4 regions of the Yersinia hibernica genome follow, and region 4 is predicted to be linked to each of the others. Evidence: predicted binding sites of a transcription regulator. Region 4 holds the regulator's gene; each other region holds the start of a gene.

Region 1 (3,192 bases), 930 kb from region 4:
CAATGATTTTGCGCACCACTTCCCAGTGAATCGGCTCGATATAAGTTGCATCGGCCATCTCGGGGTCAGTCATGATGGTGGCGGGGTTAGAGTTCACCAGAATAACGCGGTAACCCTCTTCGCGCAGTGCCTTACAAGCCTGAGCACCCGAATAGTCAAACTCACAAGCCTGGCCGATAACAATCGGGCCTGCGCCCAGAATCAGGATGCTTTTTATATCTGTACGTTTTGGCATGGTATTCGCTCCTGATTATTTATTGGTATGGCTCGCGGTCGCGCGATGAGCTTTAATCAGCTCGATAAAGTGATCAAACAGCGGGGCGGCATCATGCGGCCCTGGGCTGGCTTCCGGGTGCCCCTGGAAGCTAAACGCTGCTTTATCGGTACGGTGAATCCCTTGCAGAGAACCATCGAATAAAGAAACGTGTGTGGTGCGTAGGTTGGAGGGCAATGAGGTTTCATCAACCGCAAAACCGTGGTTCTGCGCGGTGATCATCACGCAATTGGCATCCAGGTCTTTTACCGGGTGGTTGCCACCGTGATGACCAAACTTCATTTTGACCGTTTTTGCGCCGCTCGCTAGGGCCAGCAACTGATGGCCTAGGCAAATACCAAACACCGGGATATCAGTATCCAAGAAGCGTTTAATCGCCGCGATAGCATAATCACATGGCTCCGGATCGCCTGGGCCGTTGGACAGGAAAATACCATCCGGACTTAACTTCAGAACATCTTCAGCTGGGGTCTGTGCCGGGACAACAGTTAGGCGGCAGCCTCTATCAACCAGCATACGCAGAATATTGCGCTTCACACCATAGTCGTAAGCAACAACATGGAATGGGAGGTCTGCTGGCTGTTTCGCAGCCGGTAAATCCCCTTCTAATGTCCAACTACCTTGCAGCCAGTGATAAACCTCTTTGGTGGTCACTTCTTTGGCCAGATCCATGCCTTTTAAGCCCGGAAATGCTTTGGCTTTTTCCAGTGCCAACGCAGCATCAGACAAATCACCCACAATAATGCAGCCGTTTTGTGCACCCTTCTCGCGCAGTAACCTGGTCAACTTACGCGTATCGATATCCGCAATTGCCACGATATTGTGGCGCTTGAGATATTCAGCTAAGCCTTCTTCATTACGGTAGTTGCTGGCAATCAATGGCAGGTCGCGAATGACAAGACCTTGGGCGTGTACTGCGGAGGATTCTTCATCGGAGGCATTGGTGCCGACATTGCCGATATGAGGATAAGTAAGAGTGACTATCTGGCGGGAGTAGGAAGGATCAGTAAGGATTTCTTGATAACCGGTCATCGACGTATTGAAGACCACTTCCCCCACTGCCGTACCCTCTGCCCCGATGGCCCGACCGTGAAATTGGGTTCCGTCTTCGAGAACCAATAGCGCTGACTTAATCAAAACACCCTCCAAGGAATAAACAGTCACATTATTTGCATATTAATTCATACCTAGCGACCTAAATCAATGCAAAAACCGCCCTCAAAGCTAATTTTTGGCAAATTGGGCGCATTTTAATGATGAGTGATGCTCTTGTCTAGCCAAAGTGCCATTTTTTCTCTGTTTTTTAACGTTCTCATTAAAATGAGTAGATTACCGTGGCAAAAACACATGCTAACTTAATATAGTAAACGGTTGCGAGGGTGAGTGACTGAAAAAAAACGCGCTGGTGTGATGAAAATGAGTAATAGGGCTTAACGGGGAGGATAAAAGACAAAAAATAGATAGAAAACACATAAAAATAAATGTTAACAATAAAAAATATAATTAATTGTATTATTTATCAATTTAAATAAAAAAGGACAATAAAATATTGCCCTGTTATCATATGATTATGATAAAAACAACCACATCACGGGTTGTACTTTACACCATTAAAGTTCGTTTAAATTCAGTACATCCCGCATGTCAAATAGGCCATTTTGGTGCTTAGATACCCAAATAGCAGACTTAACCGCCCCATTGGCAAAAGTCATGCGACTGCTCGCTTTGTGCGTGATTTCAACCCGCTCGCCAATATCAGCAAACATCGCGGTATGTTCCCCGACAATATCGCCTGCGCGCACAGTGGCAAAACCGATAGTACCCGGCTGACGCTCTCCGGTGTGGCCCTCGCGGCTATAAACGGCACAATCTTTCAGTGACCGACCTAAAGATTCGGCTATCGCCTCCCCCATTGCCAACGCGGTACCCGATGGCGCATCCACTTTATGGCGATGATGGGCTTCAATAATTTCGATATCGGTGTAATCCCCCATCACTTTAGCGGCCTTCTCAAGCAACTTAAGCACCACATTGACCCCAACACTGAAGTTGGCGGCGAACACAATGCCAATATCCGATGCGGCGGCACTGATAACGGCTTTGCCAGCATCATCAAAGCCAGTGGTACCAATGACCATGGCTTTACGGTGTTTGCGGCAAATCGCTAAATGTTCCAATGTGCCCTCTGGGCGAGTAAAGTCGATCAACACATCAAAATGATCAGTTACTTTCGATAAATCATCATTTACCTGGATATTCAGTGAACCGGTACCGGCCAATTCACCCGCATCACTTCCCACTAACGTGGAACCTACCCGCTCAACAGCAGCCCCCAGTACAACACCTTTTGTCTGTGTAATTGCCTGGATAAGCTGCCGGCCCATGCGGCCACCCGCGCCGACAACGGCGATACGAATTGTTGAATCAGTCATTAGTTCTCCCAATATTGTGTCATCTACCCTGACAAGGGTTCAGATTAGCTGCCTGCCATGGACTCTACCAGCCTATTTAATCTGTATTAGAAAAAAATGATATACGCCCATTTTTATCAGTGAAACCACTTAATTCCTTGCATCACGTCCGCCGCCTCAAGCCGATAGCCTTTGTAAGCGGCCAAATGCCCCATTCAGCGGGTTACAGTGCGATTACCCTTCATCAAGCATAATGCGCTTATTAAGCATATTCATGCAGTTATTACGATATTTACCGGTAAAAAAAGCAGCCACGAAGGGCTGCTTGATATTGCTGATGAATACTTAGCCGAGATCAATCGATCTGTTTAACCTCAACACGTAATTCTTTGGGAACTTCAAAGACGATATTTTCTTCACGACCACGTAGTTCAACAGACCCGCCAGCCCCGAGGGTTTGCAAGCGAGCAATAACTTGCTGCACCAGAATATCCGGTGCCGAGGCCC
Region 2 (3,192 bases), 380 kb from region 4:
GCTTCACACAGTGGAGCCATATTGTCTGGTGTCATACCCGCAACGTTAACACGGCCAGAGTTAACCGCATAAACAGCAAACTCATTGCGCAAGCGCAGAACTTGTTCTTTCGTCAAGCCACTGAATGAGAACATACCATTCTGGTTAATGATAAAGCTGAAATCTTGCTGAGCGCCTTTCTCTTGCAATGTATTAACAAACAACTGGCGCATACGATGAATACGCTGGCGCATATCTGTCAGTTCTTGTTCCCAAATAGCACGCAGCGCAGGATTGCTGAGTATGGTCGCAACAACTGAAGCACCATGAGCTGGTGGGTTGGAATAGTTAGCCCGAATAACTGCTTTCACTTGGCTAAAAGCAATATCAGCCACTTCACTGCTTGCGGCAACCACTGTGCAAGCCCCAACACGCTCATTATATAAACCGAAGTTTTTGGAATAAGAACTGCAAACAATCAATTCTTGATGCTTAGCGGCAAAAATACGCAAGCCCTGAGCATCTTCTTCCAAGCCTTTAGCAAAGCCCTGATAAGCGAAGTCAAACAGCGGCAACCAACCTTTTGCGACCGACAGTTCAGCCAATTGGCTCCACTGCGCTTCTGTTGGGTCGATCCCGGTTGGGTTATGGCAACAGCCATGGAACAGCACGACATCGCCCGCTTGCGCTTCTGACAGGCTATTTAATAAGCCATCGAAGTCCAGCGCATGGTTTGCAGCGTCATAATAGGCATATTCAACAACTTCTAATCCAGCAGCAGCGAAGATGTTTTTATGGTTTGGCCAGCTTGGATTGCTGACCCAGACACGTTTGGCGCTGGTTTGGTGGGCAATAAAGTCAGCGGCGATACGTAATCCACCAGTACCCCCGGGGGTTTGTGCGGTGCGAGCACGTTTATCAGCAATAATCGCACTGCTAGCCCCGAACAGCAGTTCCTGAGTACAACTGGCGAAAACTGGCAGGCCATCAATACCTAAATAATTTTTGGTGACTTCATTTTCTAGCAAATACTGCTCAGCTTTCTTTACGCTGGTCAGCACCGGCGTCTTCCCGGTTTCGTCTTTGTAGACACCAATCCCCAGGTTAATTTTATTAGGGCGGTCATCCGCGCGGAAAATATCGGTCAGGCCCAGAATTGGGTCCGCTGGTGCAGCAGTGATTTTTTCAAACATGTCAGAGGCTTCCATGGCTTAGCGTTAAGCAAACAGAACCATCAGGGTAGCGCCAGTTGCAGACTTTGCCAACCGTTTGCGAGAAAAAGAAATGAATGTTGTGAGGCGAGGGGATTCAGGGTGAAAAATCGGCAGAATAGGCCAATCAGTAGCGTAATATCCCTAAATTGACTAAGGTGAAAACAAAAAGACAGAGCCGAGGCCCTGTCTTTTTTAACTTACATCAGCAGATGAACTGCGTGATTAAGTTTAACTTAGAACTGGTAAACCAAGCCAACACCAACAACGTTGTCTGTGTTCAGACCGTTTTTAACAGTGAAGGTGTCTTCGTCCAGCAAGTTGATTTTGTAATCAACATAGGTAGACATGTTTTTGTTGAAGTAGTAGTAAGAACCAACAGAAACATATTTCAACAGGTCATGGTTGTCGCCAGTTGCGTCATTCAGATCCTTGCCTTTAGACTGAACATAGCCTAAAGATGGACGCAGACCGAAGTCGAATTGGTACTGTGCAGTAATTTCCAGGTCACGAGTTTTGTTCGCGATAGTGTTAGTTGCAGTACCGTATGGAGTCATGTTCTGAGTTTCAGCATACATAACAGCCAAGTATACGTTGTTAGCGTCGTATTTAGCACCAACGTTCCATGCTTGCGCTTGGTTACCTGGAGCGGTAGAAGAATCTTTCTGCAGAGTCGTACGGTTTGCAGTAGAGTAACCAGCACCGAAGTTCACGCCGTAGCCGATGTCGTAAGTTGAAGACATGCCGAAGCCGTCGCCATTAGACTCTTTAACATTGCCATTACGTTCGTTTTTGCCTTGGTATTGCAGGGCAAAGTTCAGACCGTCAACCAGACCGAAGAAGTTGGTGTTACGGTAAGTTGCCAGGCCAGTAGAACGGCCAGTCATGTAGTTGTCAGAGTTGGAGATTGAATCACCACCGAACACTGGCAGCATGTCAGTCCATGCGTTGACGTCATAGATTACGCCGTAGTTACGGCCGTAGTCGAATGAACCGAATTCAGCAAATTTCAGACCAGCAAAGCCCAGGCGGGTTGCGTTGCCATCTTGAGCGTCACCGCCTTCGGTGTTGTTGGCTTGAACGTTGTATTCCCACTGGCCGTAACCGGTCAGTTGGTCAGTAATTTGGGTTTCGCCTTTGAAGCCAAAACGAACATAAGATTTGTCGCCGTCTTGTTTAGCGTTATCAGAGAACTGGTGACGCGCGTCAACTTTACCGTACAGGTCAAGTTTGTTGCCGTCTTTGTTGTAGATTTCTGCTGCATTAGCTGCGCCAGCTGCTAACAGTGCTGGGATTACTACTGCAAGAATATTGCGCTTCATCATTATTATTACCCTCATTGGTGTTATTCGGACACCTGCCACTGCCGCCAATAATTTTTTTGGAACTATTGTTGAGAGTTTGGTGTCGTCTGTGTCTGAACGCAGTGTTCCATTCACAGGCCCTATAATCCACACCGAAAATGCTACCAATTACCAGAATATGTTTCATTAGGGCACAATGTGTTACTAAATGTAAATATCAGGGAACTTTGTGATTCAGATCGAACTTTAAAAAATGACAAAAGCCAGCAGAGCTGGCTTTTATTTATACAAAAATACAAATTTTTTCTAAATGACGAACTTAGAAACTGGCATTTCTTGGTGTCCGAGGGAATGGAATTACGTCCCGTACGTTTTGAACCCCTGTTACATATGAGATCAAACGCTCAAATCCAAGGCCAAAACCTGAGTGTGGCACTGTGCCATAGCGACGCAGGTCACGATACCACCAATAATCTTCTTTATTGAGGCCCATTTCTGCCAGACGAGCATCCAGGACATCTAAACGCTCTTCACGTTGTGAACCACCGATAATCTCACCAATGCCAGGGGCGAGAACATCCATCGCCGCCACGGTTTTGCCATCTTCGTTCATCCGCATATAGAAAGCTTTGATATCTTTTGGATAGTTTTTAACCACAACCGGAGCTTTAAAGTGTTTCTCAGCTAAGTAACGTTCA
Region 3 (3,192 bases), 1.7 Mb from region 4:
TGTCCTGATTGCGGCAAACCGCTGCAAGTATTGAAAGCGTGCGGTGCGGTTGATTATTTTTGCCAGCAGGGGCATGGGCTGATTTCGAAAAGCCGTGTTCACTTTAGTTATCTGCCGACGGTGTGATGGGCCGGCAGAGCGGTTTGGTTAGCGGGCAAAAATCGTGCTGGCTGAGTGTTACTCCGCGACTTTACGCTGGCGCGGCTTCTTGGCGACATTTTTCTTTGCCACGTTAATCTGGGTGATTTCACTTTCCACCCAACCATCTTGTAATCTGGTGGTGAGCTTATCGCCGGTATGCACTTGCTGGGTAGTCTTGAGTAAGGTGCCTTCAGGGGTCTGCGTGACACTGTAGCCTCGGGCCAGTGTAGCCAGTGGGCTGACCGTCTCCAATTGTGAGCAGGCAATACCAAAGCGCTGGCGATAACCATTAAGTTGGCGCTCCAAGGCTTGACGTAAGCGGTATTCTTGCTGCTGTACCCGCTGGTTATAACGGTGGATCTGTCCTTGCGGCTGCACTTGAACCAAGCGCTGTTGTAACCGCTCAGTGCGCCGGCTTAATAAACGAATTTGGCTTTGCGCGCTCTCGGTTAATCGGCGCTGTAACTTCAGCAACAGTGTTTGCTGACGCGCCAGGCGTAAATGCGGATGTTGTTGTTGCAGCCGGTGCTCAAGGCGCGTGAATTGCTGGCTGCGCTGCGCCAAATAGTAATCCATCGCCATTTCCATCCGCTGCTGCTGCCCCTGAATTTGCCTGACTAGCTCAAGCTGGTTGCGGCTGACTAACTCTGCCGCGGCTGAAGGGGTTGGCGCGCGTAAGTCAGCGACGAAGTCAGCAATGGTGATGTCGGTTTCATGGCCGACGGCACTGACAATCGGAATGCGGCTGTTAAAAATGGCGCGCGCCACTCGCTCGTCATTAAAACTCCACAAATCTTCCAGTGAACCGCCCCCGCGCCCGACAATCAGCACATCACATTCACCGCGTAAGTTGGCTAATTGAATAGCACGAACAATTTGTAACGGGGCATCAACACCTTGCACTGATGTGGGATAAATAATGACCGGCAATGAAGGATCACGGCGTTGTAATACCTGCAAAACATCGTGCAGTGCCGCGCCGCTGGATGAGGTAATAACCCCGACTTTTTTCGCCGGGGTGGGCAGCGATTGTTTATAACTTTGGTCAAAAAGCCCTTCGGCGGCCAATTGTTGCTTGAGTTGTTCAAACTGCTGTTGCAGTAACCCGTCACCGGCAGGTTGCATGCTTTCGGCAATTAATTGGTAATCACCGCGCGGTTCATACAGGGTAATTGTGGCCCTGACCAACACTTGCTGGCCATTTTGCGGGCGAAATGTTGCCCGACGATTACTGTTGCGAAACATCGCGCAGCGCACCTGCGCCCGATCGTCTTTCAAGGTGAAATACCAATGACCAGACGAGGGTTGAGAGAAGTTGGAAATCTCGGCAGTGAGCCAAATCTGGCCCATTTCCATTTCCAACAGCTGTCGCACCGTCTGATTCAGGCGGCTAACAGTAAAAATTGATGACGCAGAAGATTGTGACATGTGACCTAGATCAAGTTTTTAAACAAGCACTTAATTGATTGATATTACCTGCCTCAAACTGCTTGGCAAGAAAAATAATGAGAAAGTGCTGGAGGCAACCGATTACGCTCTGTATAATGCCACGGCAATATTTTATCTTTTTACATTCACCTTGGTGAGATATTGCCCATGCTACGTATCGCGAAAGAAGCTCTAACATTTGATGACGTCCTCCTGGTTCCAGCCCACTCCACAGTGTTGCCTAATACGGCAGAACTGGGTACCCAACTGACTGCAACTATCCGCCTAAATATCCCTATGCTGTCCGCAGCAATGGATACCGTAACCGAAGCTCGTCTGGCCATAGCGCTGGCACAAGAGGGCGGTTTAGGGTTCATCCACAAAAATATGTCCATCGAGCGCCAGGCTGAAGAAGTTAGCCGGGTGAAAAAACACGAAAGTGGCGTGGTTACCGAGCCACAGACTGTGACCCCAACCACCACCCTGCGCCAAGTGAAAGAACTGACCGCCCGTAATGGTTTCGCCGGTTATCCGGTGGTGACCGAAGATTACGAATTGGTCGGGATCATTACTGGCCGTGACGTTCGCTTCGTGACCGACTTAGACCAACCGGTGACTGCGGTAATGACCCCGAAAGAGCGCCTGGTGACTGTTAAGGAAGGCGAAGCTCGCGACGTTGTTCTGCAAAAAATGCATGAAAAGCGGGTCGAGAAAGCCTTGGTGGTTGACGACAGTTTCCATCTGCGCGGCATGATCACGGTAAAAGACTTCCAGAAAGCCGAACGCAAGCCTAATGCCTGTAAAGACGAGCATGGCCGGCTACGTGTTGGTGCTGCTGTCGGTGCCGGTGCTGGCAATGAAGAGCGTATTGATGCGCTGGTTGCCGCGGGGGTTGATGTTCTGCTTATTGACTCCTCCCATGGTCACTCTGAAGGGGTTTTACAGCGTATCCGCGAAACCCGCGCTAAATATCCGAACCTGCAAATTGTTGGCGGGAATGTGGCGACCGGGGCCGGGGCTAAAGCATTGGCTGATGCCGGTGTCAGCGCGGTTAAAGTGGGTATCGGCCCGGGCTCAATCTGTACCACCCGCATTGTGACCGGTGTGGGTGTGCCACAGATTACGGCAATTGCTGATGCGGTTGAGGCGCTGGAAGGCACTGGAATTCCGGTTATCGCCGATGGTGGTATTCGTTTCTCCGGCGATATTGCTAAAGCCATTGCAGCCGGTGCGTCCTGCGTGATGGTGGGCTCTATGCTGGCGGGGACTGAAGAATCTCCGGGTGAAATCGAGCTCTATCAGGGCCGTTCATTCAAATCTTACCGTGGTATGGGTTCTTTGGGGGCGATGTCTAAAGGCTCTTCAGATCGCTATTTCCAGACCGACAATGCTGCCGATAAATTGGTACCTGAAGGTATCGAGGGGCGGGTGGCATATAAAGGTTTGTTGAAAGAGATTGTGCATCAGCAAATGGGCGGCCTGCGCTCATGTATGGGGTTGACCGGCTGTGGCACCATCAATGAATTGCGCACCAAAGCTGAGTTTGTTCGTATCAGTGGTGCAGGTATTCAAGAAAGCCATGTTCACGACGTAACCATTACCAAAGAATCCCCTAACTACCGT
Region 4 (3,192 bases):
TTTTTATCAAAGAAGCCCGCGATGTTATCAAAAAAATGAATGACACACGCCGTCAGTGCCAGCAAGTCGCGAATGGTTGGCGCGGGCAATTAAATATTGTGATTGATAAAATCGTCAAACCACAGCGCAGTCGCCGTTTAGTGCAGGATTTTTATCGTCATTTCCCGGATATCGAATTGCGGGTGCGTTATGAAGTGTTTAACGGCGTCTGGGATGCACTGGTGGATGGGCAAGCTGATATGGCTATTGGGGCAACACGTGCTATCCCGGTGGGTGGGCGGTTTGTGTTTCGTGACATGGGTTTTTTGAGCTGGCATTGTGTGGTCAGTGTCAATCATCCTTTAGCCCAATTAACCGGGCCTATTAATGATGACCAGCTGCGGCCTTATCCCTCTTTGTGCCTGGAGGATACCGCGCGAAATTTACCTAAACGGGATACCTGGACATTGGATAATCAGCAGCGGTTAGTCGCACCGGATTGGGCGACGGGAATAGACTGCTTGTGTGAAGGGTTATGTATCGGAATGGTTCCGGCCCATATGGTGTCACCATTGATTCAACAAGGAAAATTGGCGGCATTAACACTGACAGAGCCCCTGCCGGACAGCCCGTGTTGTTTGACCTGGGAGCAGCATAATCATTCCCCAGCCTTAGCATGGATGCTGGATTATCTGGGTGACAGTGTCACGCTAAATGATGAGTGGCTAAAAGATGATAATGATGGCACGCCGGGAGCGGCAGGATGAGCTGCCGGTAACCTGTGGGGCTACCGGCAGGGGAAGCTTAACGGCGATAATCGCGATAGGGGCCATCAGCAACAGAGCGGCGCTCTATCAGTTTCGGATGGACTTCAATGGTTTGCGGGTCTTCGCGTTTACTGACAATACGGTCGAGTAACATGGCAAAAGCCATTTCACCCAATCTCTCTTTGGGTTGATGAATGGTGGTCAGCGCCGGTGAGAAATAGCGGGCATTGCGCACATTATCATACCCGATCACTGAAATATCTTGTGGCACTCGCAGGCCCAGTTCATCCGCAGCACATATTGCGCCCATTGCCATAATATCGCCACCACAGAACACGGCCGTCGGACGATGTTTTTGTGTCAGAATTTGGTGCATAGCCTTATAACCAGACTCCGGCTCAAAATCGCCTTGCACCACCCACTCATCACGTAATGGAATATTGGCTTCTTCCAGGGCTTTCAAAAAGCCCTGATGGCGGCCCCCCCCGGTATTACGCGATAATTGACCAGGAATAGCGCCAATATCGCGGTGACCGCGCTCGATAAGATAACGACCGGCTAAATAGCCGCCTTCGAAAGCATTATCAATAATCGAGTCGGTAAAATCGCCACGAGCAGTGCCCCAGTCCATCACCACCATAGGGATATTGCGATAATCTTCCAACATTCCCAGTAATTGTTCCGGATATTCAGAACACATCACCAATAATCCATCGACACGTTTTTGTGCCAGCATGGCCAAATAGGCTTTTTGTTTATCCAGATTATTATGTGAGTTACATAAAATGAGGGTGTAACCTTGGCTATAACAGCTATTTTCAACTGCCTCGATCACTTCAGCAAAATAGGGTGCTTCACTGGATGTCGCCAATAAGCCAATGGATTTGGTGTGATTGACTTTCAAGCTACGGGCCACCGCGCTGGGTGAATAATGCAGCTCTTTAATGGCCGCCCACACAGCGGCCTTGGTATTTTCGGCGACGAAACGAGTTTTATTGATAACGTGCGAAACGGTGGTGGTGGACACACCCGCGTGTTTGGCCACATCTTTAATCGTTGCCATAGAAAAAATGACTCCTAAGCTCACCTGTTACAGCAGGTAAGTATTATGTTAATCGTTTGCCTGCATGACTCGAATACCGCTCAGACAGCAACACGATAGTGGGCTGGCGAGCGAAGTCAGATGGTGGTCTGAGCCTATTTATTGGATGTTATTAGTCAGTATGCAGTTATGAACTGCGAATTTTGTCTGATCTGGAGGAAAAGTGGAAGCGCTAATCAATGTTATAAAGTGCGTAATGAGCACAAGATTTTTTTCCCTAACTGTGGGAAAATGATTTGACGCACTCATTGTGTGCCTTTTCCCTACTAAAATTAACCGGCTGAGGAGTTTTTATGGATACCAATCTGAAGATGTCGCTAATTACCACTGTTGGTGCGCTGGCAATGATTATTGTCTTTAGCTTCGTGGCGGTAATGAATTAATTCACCTGCATGCCGGTGATAAGTAGGGCGGTTTACCCGCCCTTAATTATTGCGCCGCGATTAAGCTAAATTCTGCTCAACAAAAGACCAGTTAACCAAAGCCCAGAAGTTCTCCAGGTATTTTGGTCGCGCATTACGATAATCAATATAATAAGCGTGTTCCCATACATCCACCGTCAACAGCGGCTTATCTTGGGTCGTCAGCGGTGTTGCTGCATTTGATGTACTGACAATGGCTAGGGAGCCATCCGCTTTTTTGACCAGCCACGTCCAGCCCGCACCAAAGTTTTTCACTGCGGCATCAGTAAATTGTGCTTTAAATTCAGCGAAAGAACCGAAAGATTGCTGAATGGCAGCGGCAATTTTGCCTGTCGGTTCGCCGCCCCCATTGGGTGACAAACAGTGCCAGTAAAAGGTGTGATTCCAGACTTGGGCCGCATTATTAAAGATGCCACCACTGGAGGTTTTGACTATCTCTTCCAGGGTTTTACCCGCAAATTCGGTATCTTTAATCAGATTATTGAGGTTGACCACATAGGTGTTGTGGTGCTTGCCGTAATGGTATTCCAGCGTTTCAGCAGAAATGTGCGGTTCCAGTGCATTTTGTGCATAAGGTAATGCCGGTAATTCAAAAGACATCGCGCTCTCCTTTCGGGGTTGCTCAGGGTGTTTGCTCCTCAAATTCAATCATTAGCCAGCGCTAAGAAAGGTGAGGGGCGGTTAAAATCGTAATTGTTGTATTTTTGTTGTGGGTATTAATTTTAACAACTTTCGGCAGGAATAACAGGTATAACCACACAGATTAATGGGGAATGGCACCCGATAAGCCTATCGGGTGTGGTGATGCGATTAGCGGATGGTTTTCGGTGTTACGACACGGCGAGCGCCGACATAATGATCTTGCCAATAGTCATTATCCATCATGCTAATGCGAATTTCTTCACCGGTTCGTGGGGACTGA

What was found. Region 4 encodes PurR, which represses purine synthesis genes. Its sites were predicted from a motif close to CANGCAAACGTTTGCNTG; they were not measured.
Region 1: a site for PurR is predicted at 1,635-1,652, ahead of carA (glutamine-hydrolyzing carbamoyl-phosphate synthase small subunit). Genes of this name have one in related genera too.
Region 2: a site for PurR is predicted at 1,238-1,255, ahead of D5F51_RS06125 (amino acid aminotransferase). Genes of this name have one in related genera too.
Region 3: a site for PurR is predicted at 1,661-1,678, ahead of guaB (IMP dehydrogenase). Genes of this name have one in related genera too.

The regions. Positions count from the first base shown of each region.
Region 1 covers NZ_CP032487.1:763,426-766,617, reverse strand. The annotation lists gene carB (carbamoyl-phosphate synthase large subunit) at 1-235, opposite strand, end outside; gene carA (glutamine-hydrolyzing carbamoyl-phosphate synthase small subunit) at 251-1,411, opposite strand; gene dapB (4-hydroxy-tetrahydrodipicolinate reductase) at 1,885-2,706, opposite strand; gene ispH (4-hydroxy-3-methylbut-2-enyl diphosphate reductase) at 3,041-3,192, opposite strand, start outside.
Region 2 covers NZ_CP032487.1:1,317,384-1,320,575, forward strand. The annotation lists gene D5F51_RS06125 (amino acid aminotransferase) at 1-1,172, opposite strand, end outside; gene ompF (porin OmpF) at 1,427-2,512, opposite strand; gene asnS (asparagine--tRNA ligase) at 2,814-3,192, opposite strand, start outside.
Region 3 covers NZ_CP032487.1:3,398,898-3,402,089, reverse strand. The annotation lists gene D5F51_RS16010 (zinc ribbon domain-containing protein) at 1-126, shown strand, start outside; gene xseA (exodeoxyribonuclease VII large subunit) at 178-1,569, opposite strand; gene guaB (IMP dehydrogenase) at 1,738-3,192, shown strand, end outside.
Region 4 covers NZ_CP032487.1:1,696,400-1,699,591, forward strand. The annotation lists gene punR (DNA-binding transcriptional activator PunR) at 1-746, shown strand, start outside; gene purR (HTH-type transcriptional repressor PurR) at 784-1,809, opposite strand; gene cydH (cytochrome bd-I oxidase subunit CydH) at 2,142-2,231, shown strand; gene sodB (superoxide dismutase [Fe]) at 2,292-2,870, opposite strand; gene D5F51_RS08035 (C40 family peptidase) at 3,081-3,192, opposite strand, start outside.